One region of the Blastococcus sp. SYSU D01042 genome, then DNA from elsewhere that is predicted to be linked to it. Evidence: predicted binding sites of a transcription regulator. Region 1 holds the regulator's gene; the other holds the start of a gene.
What was found. The regulator LexA, encoded in region 1, represses DNA repair genes until DNA is damaged. The targets are predictions, from matches to a motif close to TCGAACANNTGTTCGA.
Positions count from the first base shown of each region.

Region 2: a site for LexA is predicted at 2,202-2,217, ahead of ACI79H_RS00930 (DUF222 domain-containing protein). Genes of this name have one in related genera too.

Region 1 is NZ_JBJGZM010000005.1:46,001-50,411, reverse strand. It holds gene nrdR (transcriptional regulator NrdR) at 1-319, opposite strand, end outside; gene ACI79H_RS11175 (hypothetical protein) at 756-1,583, opposite strand; gene ACI79H_RS11170 (LysM peptidoglycan-binding domain-containing protein) at 1,715-2,284, opposite strand; gene lexA (transcriptional repressor LexA) at 2,492-3,259, shown strand; gene ACI79H_RS11160 (hypothetical protein) at 3,315-4,313, opposite strand; gene ACI79H_RS11155 (phosphatase PAP2 family protein) at 4,360-4,411, opposite strand, start outside.
Region 2 is NZ_JBJGZM010000001.1:183,431-187,841, forward strand. It holds gene ACI79H_RS00925 (EAL domain-containing protein) at 1-968, shown strand, start outside; gene ACI79H_RS00930 (DUF222 domain-containing protein) at 972-2,186, opposite strand; gene ACI79H_RS00935 (2-phosphosulfolactate phosphatase) at 2,356-3,090, shown strand; gene ACI79H_RS00940 (response regulator) at 3,095-3,709, opposite strand; gene ACI79H_RS00945 (sensor histidine kinase) at 3,724-4,411, opposite strand, start outside.

The DNA of each region.
Region 1 (4,411 bases):
GGCCCACCTCGTGGGCCGGCACCTCCGCCGCTCCGCTGGCGCGGATGGTGTCCTCGACCTGCTGGGCCAGCAGCGCCAGCTGGTCCTCGTCGACGGGACGGCCCTGGCAGGCCCGGCGGACACCGGCCACCACCTTGGACCGGTTGAACGGCTCGCTCACGCCGCTGCGCTTGACGACGGCGAGGACGGCCTCCTCGACGGTGGTGAACCGGCGGTTGCACTGGGGGCACGACCGGCGACGACGGGTGGTGGCTCCCTCGTCGGCCTCCCGCGAGTCGATGACACGGCTGTCGGGGTTGTGGCAGAACGGGCAACGCATCGCGGTTCACCTCCCTCGGCGGCCTCGCCCGGCCGTCCTGTGGACCCTCCTGGGGACATCCGGTGGACGTCACGGGGAGAACCTGAGGACCAGCGTGTGGACAAGGCTTACAGCTCTGTAACTACTAGATCTAGTGGAACCCTAAGCCTGGCCCCACTAGATGTGCAAGACGTGCATCGGTCGGCGTGTTCCGCCCCGACACTGCTGTCACCCGCAGGAACACGCCTTCCCAGCAGTCACACGACACGCCCGCGCGACGCGCCGGACCAGGACGGCGACGCGCTGCACCGACCCGTCGACATGGCGACGGGTCGACTCGGCGACATGCCGACTCGGCAACCCGCGGAGGGGTGGAGGACACCGGCGGCATGCGAGGGCACACCAGCGGACAGCCGACGGCGGCCGACCCGGGGTCAACCGCCGAGGGGCCGGCCCGTCAGGCGCCGGAGACGGCGCCGCTCACCCGGGGACGCCGCGCGTGCGGTGCCAGGTCGCTCAGCCGCATGGGACGGGTGAGGAGGTCGGGCTCGACCTCGATGCGGCCGGTGCAGACCTCCGACCGGCCGTAGGACTCCTCCGCCCGGGGGCTGCGCGCAGCGGGGACGGTCCACCCGGCGCCGGCGTGCGGCCGGACCGCGCGGCGCGCCTCGACGGGGGGCGCGTGCTCGGCGCCCACGGCGGACAGCTGGGCGGTCGCGTCGGAGACGGCCGCGAAGACCTCGGTGTCGGCAGCTCGGTGCCGGCCGGGGTCGGCGGGGGCACGGTGGCGCCCGGCCGACGCGGCAGCCGGGACGGCGGCCGGGGCGGACAGCACGGGCACCTCGCCGGTCTCGGGGGCGCGACGACGGCCGCCGGGGCGGGCGACCGCGACCGTGGGGGCGTCCACGGCGGGCGCGCCGGCCGCAGCGGGCTCGTCGCGGAGCAGCGGCAGCGCGTCGGTGGCGGCGGGCTCACCGGTGCGCGCCCGGCCGCGCAGGGCCGAGACCGCCTGGGCGGTCGGCAGCTCCTGCTTCACGCGGGAGTCGATCACCCCGACCCCCGGGGCCGGCGCGGCGGCGCCGGGGAGCCGGAGGGCGGCCAGGTCGATCCAGGCCGTCTCCTCGACCCCGCCCACGACCACGCGCACCCACATCTGACAGCTGCCCGAGGCGTCGTGCCGCCAGCCCAGCAGCTCGCCCGACCACCACGTGCCGGCCTGGTAGACCTCGACCGACTGCGGGGAACCGGTGAACACAGCGGCGCGGCTGTCCGTGGTACCTGACACGCGATGACCGTAAGCGCTGGCTCCACCACTCTGCGTGGAGGCGCCCGGACCGAGGATTGACGAAGCGACCTCGTCCGGTTGGAGAGGTGTTGCCCTGTCGCCGAGAGGGTCGGTCAGGGTGCGCGAGCCGGTCACGGCAGGACGAGCACCTGGCCGGGGACCAGGGCGGCGTCGCGGAGCTCGTTGCGCTCCCTGATCTCGGCGACGACGGCGCGCACGTCCTCCTCGTCCCCCGCGACGGCCGCCGCGATCGACCACAGCGTGTCGCCCTGCTCGACCACGACGCTGACCTCCCCGGCCAGGCGGAGGCCCTCCTCTCCGCCGGCGACCGCCGAGCCCACCCACGAGCCGAGGACGACACCGACGGCCAGCCCGAGCACGACGCCCAGGCGCCGGGCGCGGCGGGTGAGCCGGAGGCCGGGCGCGGCCGGGACGACCGGACCGTGACCCGGGGGCGCCATCCGGGGCGCGGGACGAGCGGGCCGCGCGGGCCGGGCCGCCGGCGTCGACGGGGTGCGGCGCACCGCCGCCGGCGCGACCGCGGCCCGCTCCACCGGCGGGCGGGGAGGCGACGGCTGCCGGACCGGGTCCGGCACAGCGCGCAACTGCCCGCGCCGAGCCGTGCCCCCCGCCAGCGGCGGGCGCCACGGCGCCTGCACGGCCTCGTCGAACTCCACCACGGCCTGCGCCACGCTTCCCATGACCACTCCTCCGACCCGGCATGCCCACCACGTCCTCGAACGGTTGTTCGAATCGAACGTCTGTGCGATGTCTACCGGACGCCACCGACAGAAGCGACCCGACGCGACGACTTTCTTCGAACACCTGTTTGAAAGCCGCGATGATCGGCGCTACGGTCTCTGCGAGACGACCAGCACGGCCGCACCGGCGGCCGGCGAGGAGGAGACGTGGCGGAGACCAGCGGGACGTCGGGCGGCCGGCGGACGCGCAGCGCGACGACGGAACCGGACACCGGCAGCAGCACCGCGTCGGTGCGCTCCTTCCCCGACCGCGGCACCGACGGCGACGGGCTGACCCAGCGCCAGCGCAGGGTGCTCGAGGTCATCCGCGACTCCATCGACCGGCGCGGGTACCCGCCCTCGGTCCGCGAGATCGGCGAGGCGGTCGGCCTGTCGTCGGCCTCGTCGGTGGCCCACCAGCTCTCGGTGCTGCAGAAGAAGGGCTGGCTGCGGCGCGACCCCAACCGTCCGCGCGCGCTCGACGTCCGGCTGCCCGGTGACACCTCGAGCCCGGCCGCGCCCCTGGCCGAGGCCGCTCCGGGCACCGACGAGCCGCTCTCGGCGCCGACCTACGTGCCGCTGGTCGGCCGGATCGCCGCCGGTGGTCCGGTGCTGGCCGAGCAGGCGGTGGAGGACGTGTTCCCCCTCCCCCGCGAGCTGGTCGGCGAGGGCACCCTGTTCATGCTGAAGGTCGCCGGTGACTCGATGGTCGAGGCGGCGATCTGCGACGGCGACTGGGTCGTCGTGCGCCAGCAGCCGACGGCGGAGAACGGGGAGATCGTCGCCGCCATGATCGACGGCGAGGCGACGGTCAAGACCTACAAGCGCCGCGACGGCCACGTCTGGCTGCTGCCGCACAACCCCGCGTACGAGCCCATCCCCGGCGACGACGCGACGGTCCTCGGCCGGGTCGTCTCCGTCCTGCGGCGCGTCTGATCCGAGCTCCCCGCCGGCCCCACCCCACGGGGCCGGCGCGGACGTCCGCCCCGGGTCAGGGACGGGTCCTGCTCCGGCGCACCAGTCCCCAGATCCACACCACCAGGGTGGCGACGACCGCGGCGATGATCGCCGAGGTGATGGCCGACCTCCCGTCGCCGGTCAGCTCGCTGAGCGTGGGCACCGCAGCGCCCGAGGACGCCGGCGCGCTCCCCGGGGTGGCGGCGGGGATCGGGACGACCACGACGTCGCTGGGCACGCCCTCACTGGCGACGACCAGCTGCTGGTTGTCGGCGGTGAAGCTGATGGCTTCTCCCTGCGGCGACTCCGGCAGCGGGATGCGCACCGGTGTGCCGGCGAGGGCGGCCGGGACGTCGGAGCCGGTCAGCGGCCAGACGTAGGCATCGGTGTAGGTGCGCAGCGCCAGCGCGTGCCCGTCGCCGGCCACCGCTCCCCCGGTGATCATCAGCTGACCGGCGCGGCCGACCGGGCCGCCCGGGGTCCCGGTGAGCGTCATGTTGACCGTCGCCACCCGCTCCATCGGCACGGTCGCCTCCGCCGACAGCGGCGCGGTGGGCCGGTAGACGCCGCTGGAGCCGAGCACGTCCTTCGTGACGAGGAACGGCGTGCCGTCCGGCGCCAGCAGCAGCGCCTCGGAGTCGTGCGCGCCGTCCGGGTAGGTGAGCCGGTGGACGCCCGCGGAACCGTCGGGGCGGAGCGCGAGCAGCGCCACGGTCGAGCGCACGGCCGTGTTGTCTCCGGCATCGGCCAGCCAGAGGGTGCCGTCGCCACCGAGCGCGAGGTCCTCCGGGTCGTAGGGGTCGACAGCCGCGGTCCGGGTCTCGAGGACCTGGCAGGCCGCGTCGAGCACCGAGACGCCGAGCCGGTCCCCGCCGTCGTTCATGACCAGCATCCGGTCGCCGAGGTCGACCAGGCCGGATATCTCGGCGAGGGCGGGATCGGTGATCTGGCACCGCACCGCCGGGGCGGCCTCCTCGGCCGCGGCGACCCCGGCCGCGCCGGCGACGGGCGTGAGGGAACCCAGGAGGACCACCGCGCCGAGCCGGATGGCTCGCGTGGCTCGCCGTCCTCCGAAGCCGCTAGGCGGTCTGCCGGCCTGCTCGGGCACGAACCCAGCGTGACAGAACGATT
Region 2 (4,411 bases), on a different contig from region 1:
CGGCGGCGAAGATCCCGCACATCCGCAGCTACGTCTCCGTGCCGGTGACCCTGTCCGACGGGTCGCTGTACGGAACGTTCTGCGCAGCCGGACTCACTGCCGACAAGGACCTGACCAAGCGCGACAAGGCGCTGATGGACGTCCTCGCCTCGGCCGCCTCGGTGATCATCGAGCCGCAGGTGAGGGAGAACGAGCGGCGGTCGGAGATCGAGCAGCGGCTCGGCCCCGTCATGGCCGCCGGTGGACCGGTGGTCGCGCTGCAGCCGATCATCGACCTGGCGACGGGCGTGCGTGTCGGGTCGGAGGCGCTCAGCCGCTTCCCCGCCGAGTGGGAGAAGGCCCCGGACGTCGTGTTCGAGGAGGCGCACAGCATCGGGCGCGGCGACCACCTGGAGCTGCTGGCCCTGCGCCGCGCGGCGGCGCACCTCGAGTCCGTGGACGGCTACGTCGCCATGAACGTCTCCCCCGGCACGCTGCTCACGCCCGCGTGCAGCGAGCTGCTCGCGGAGCTGCCCGTGGAACGGGTGCTGCTCGAGCTCTCGGAGCACGACCAGGTGGACGACTACGACGCGATCGCCGCGGTGCTCGCGCCGTTCCGCGCCGCGGGGCTGGGGCTGGCCATCGACGACGTCGGTGCCGGGTTCTCCTCCCTGCGCCACATCGTGGTCACCGCACCCGACGTCATCAAGATCGACCGGAGCCTGGTGAGCGGGCTGGACAGCGACGCGGTGCGCACCGTCCTCATCCGCTCGCTCGTCGACTTCGCGGCGGGTCTGCGGGCACGGGTCGTCGCCGAAGGCATCGAGACCGCCGACGAGGCGGCCGTCCTCCGCACGCTCGGCGTCGACTACGGGCAGGGGTGGTTCTTCGGCCGTCCCGCTGTTCCCGAGCCGGCCCTCACCGCGGGCATCCCGGCGCAGCGAGGAGTGCTCACGGCCGACCGGCACGACGGAGCCGCGCTCGTCTGACGCTCAGGCAGGGACCAGGAACGGTTGCGGCAGCCGGATCTCGCTGCCGTCGGGGCGCCAGGTGCGCCATCGTCCGTCGGGTTGTCGTTCGACGCGGAAGCCGGAGTGGACCTTGGTGTGGTGGCGTTCGCACAGCAGCGCCGAGTTGACCAGCGACGTGTCGCCGTCGTCGATCCAGTGCAGGAGGTGGTGCACGTCGCACCAGTGGCTGGGCGCATCACAACCGGCGAAGACGCACGTGCGGTCGCGCACCTCGACGGCGCGGCGCAGGTGCGGCGGGACCACCCGGTGCGTCCGGCCGACGTCGAGCGGTTGTCCGTCGGGGCCGATGACGATGCGGGTGAGGTTGCCGTCGCAGGCCAGCCAGCGGGCGCGGGCGGCGGAGATGACCCCGCCGAACCCGGTGCGACCGGCGCCTGCGCCGGCGGTCGAGGTGTCCACGAGGTCGTCGAGGTCGATGGTGACCGCGACGTGCGGCTTGACGGTCCGCATCGTGGGGAGCGTGCCGGAGGCCAGGGCGTTGTCGGCGAGCTGCACGAGGGCGTCGGCGGACTGCTGGCCGCGGCTGCGGGTGTCCCCGGCGGGACGCGACGCCTGCCGGATCGCTTCGATCGCGGCGAGCACCTTCTCCCCGCCGATCGCGTCGAGGACGAACCGGCCGGTGATCGCACCGTTGCTGTCGCGGGCGGTGACCAGGCTGCGGAACTCGGTGGGGTCGGGCTCGGTGCCGTCGGGGTCGAGCCGGGCCAGGTAGTGCCCGACGACCTGCCGCAGCTCGACGTGCGGCCGGGTCGCAGCCACCTTGGTGAGCGCGGCGTCGACCGCGCCGACGTCCACGCCCTGCTCCTCGGCCCGGGCCAGGTTCTCCGCCGACGTCACCGGCGCGATGACGCCCACCGCCTCCGCCGTCACACCCCCGGCCGCAGCGGCCGCAGCGAGAGCCGGCAGCTGCTCCAGCGCCCGCCCGTTGCGCACCAGCCGGCTCGCCGCGCTCGCGCTCAGCCGGTGGTGCCCGCGCAGCCACGACGCCATCGACGCCTTGCCGTCGTGCTCAGCGGAGCCGGCCACCTCGCACTGCCGCACCGTCCGCGCCACCTCGGCGGCCAGCCGGTTCGCCGCGATGAGCAACGGACCCAGTCGCTCGAGCAGGGCCGCGCCGAACTGGCCGTCCAGCCGCTCGCCGGCCAGCGCGTCGAGGGCCTCGGCCAGCTCGTTCACAACACCTCCACCGGTTCGATCAGGTGTTCGAAGTCTACCGCGATCGAGCACGCCGCACCCCATGAATCCGCAGCTCAGACACCCGTCCACAGGTCGCTGAGGACGCTTGACAGCCCGCCGCTGCGGGCCGGAGGCTCCGCGAGAGCGAACAGAGCAACCGGAGGTCCGCATGCCGGAGAGCCCCTGGGCGCAGCAGGCCCACGACGTCCGCTTCGACTGGGGTGCGACCGGTGCGGCGGCGCTGCACACCGACGACGGCCCGCTCGTCGTCGTCGACGTCCTCTCCTTCACCACGTCGGTGTCGGTGGCCGTCGAGCGGGGCACCGCCGTCCTCCCCGTGGCCTGGTGCGACGCCCGCGCGGAGACGCTGGCCCGCGACAGGGACGCGCGGCTGGCGGTGGGCCGCCGCGACGTGACGCCGGACCACCCGTGGTCGCTGTCGCCGGCCGCCCTGCGCGCGGCGCCCGCACCCGGGCGCCTGGTCCTCCCCTCGCCGAACGGCTCCGCCATCGCCGCCGCCGCGGGCGGGGGCACGGTCGTGGCCGCCTGCCTGCGCAACGCCTCCGCCGTCGCCGGGTGGCTGGAGGGCGGATCGCCGGTCACCGTGATCGCCGCCGGTGAGCGCTGGCCCGACGGCACGCTCCGCCCGGCGCTGGAGGACCTGCTCGGCGCCGGCGCCGTCATCGCCGCGCTGCTGGAGCGCACCGGGGTCAGGCCGTCCCCCGAGGCCGCGGCTGCCGCGGCGGCGTTCCAGGCGACCCGCTCGGTCCCCGACGCCGTCCGCGGCTGCGCCTCCGGGATCGAGCTCACGGCGAGCGGCTTCGCCGCCGATGTCGAGATCGCCGTCGAGGTGGACCGCAGCCGGGTCGTGCCCGTCCTCCGCGACGGGGCCTTCAGCGCCTGACCGCTCAGCGCCCGGGTGCGGGCAGCAGCCCCCGCTCCACCGCGACGAGCACCGCCCGCGTGCGGTCGTCGACGCCCAGCTTCGCGAACACCCGCAGCAGGTGCGTCTTCACCGTCGCCTCGCCGATGAACAGCTCCCGCCCGATGTCGGCGTTGGTCAGCCCGCGGGCCACACCGGCCAGCACCTCCAGCTCGCGAGCGGTCGGCGCGTCCGCCGCCGGGGCCCGCATCCGCGACACCAGCCGGGCGGCCACCGGCGGCGCGAGCACCGTCTCCCCGCGCGCGGCGGCGCGGACGGCGTCGGCCAGCTGCGGCAGCGGGGTGTCCTTGAGCAGGTAGCCGGTCGCGCCCGCCTCCACCGCCCGCACGATGTCGGCGTCGGTGTCATAGGTGGTCAGCACCAGCACCCGCACGCCCGGGTGGTCCGCGGCGAGCCGGCCGGTCGCCGTGGCGCCGTCCATGCGCGGCATGCGCAGGTCCATCAGGACGACGTCCGGCGCCAGCGCCGCGGCCATCGCCAGCGCCTCCAGCCCGTCCCCCGCCTCGCCGACGACGTCGATGTCCGGCTGCGCGGCCAGCCAGCCGACCACACCGCCGCGGACGACCGGGTGGTCATCCACCACCAGCACCCTGATCACTGGGCCGGCACCCGCACGGTCACGCGGGTCCCCTCCCCCGGGGCCGAGCGGACGTCGACGGCGCCGCCGACCTCCTCCGCCCGGTCGCGCAGTCCGGCCAGCCCCACGCCCGCGGAGACCGCGGGGTCGAACCCCACGCCGTCGTCCTCCACGTGCACCGACACCTGCGCGTCCTCCCCGGCGCCCACCCGGCTCAGCCGCAGCACCACGGCGGTGGCCGAGGCGTGCCGGCGCACGTTGGCCAGCGCCTCCTGTGCCCCGCGGAGCAGCACGATCTCCTCCGCGCGGCTGAGCGCGGGGCCGCCTCCGCCCAGCGCCGCGGTGTCCACGCGCGTGGCGACGCCGGTCTCCCGACGGAACCGCTCGGCCAGCCGCTGCAGGGCCTCGACCAGGCTCGCGGAGTCCAGCGCGACCGGCGCAAAGGCGGCCACCATCGCCCGCGCCTCGGCGAGGTTCTCCCGCGCGACCTCCTCGATGACGGCCAGCCGCTCGGCGGCGGTCGCGGGCTCCCCCGGCAGCGCGGCGGCCGCGGTCTGGGCCAGCACCACGATGCTCGTGTAGCCCTGCGCCAGGGTGTCGTGCACCTCGCGGGCCAGCCGCTCCCGCTCGGCGACCATCCCCTGCTGGTGGTGCAGCAGGGCCAGCTCCGCGCGGGTCGACTCGAGCTCGCGGATCAGATCCGCC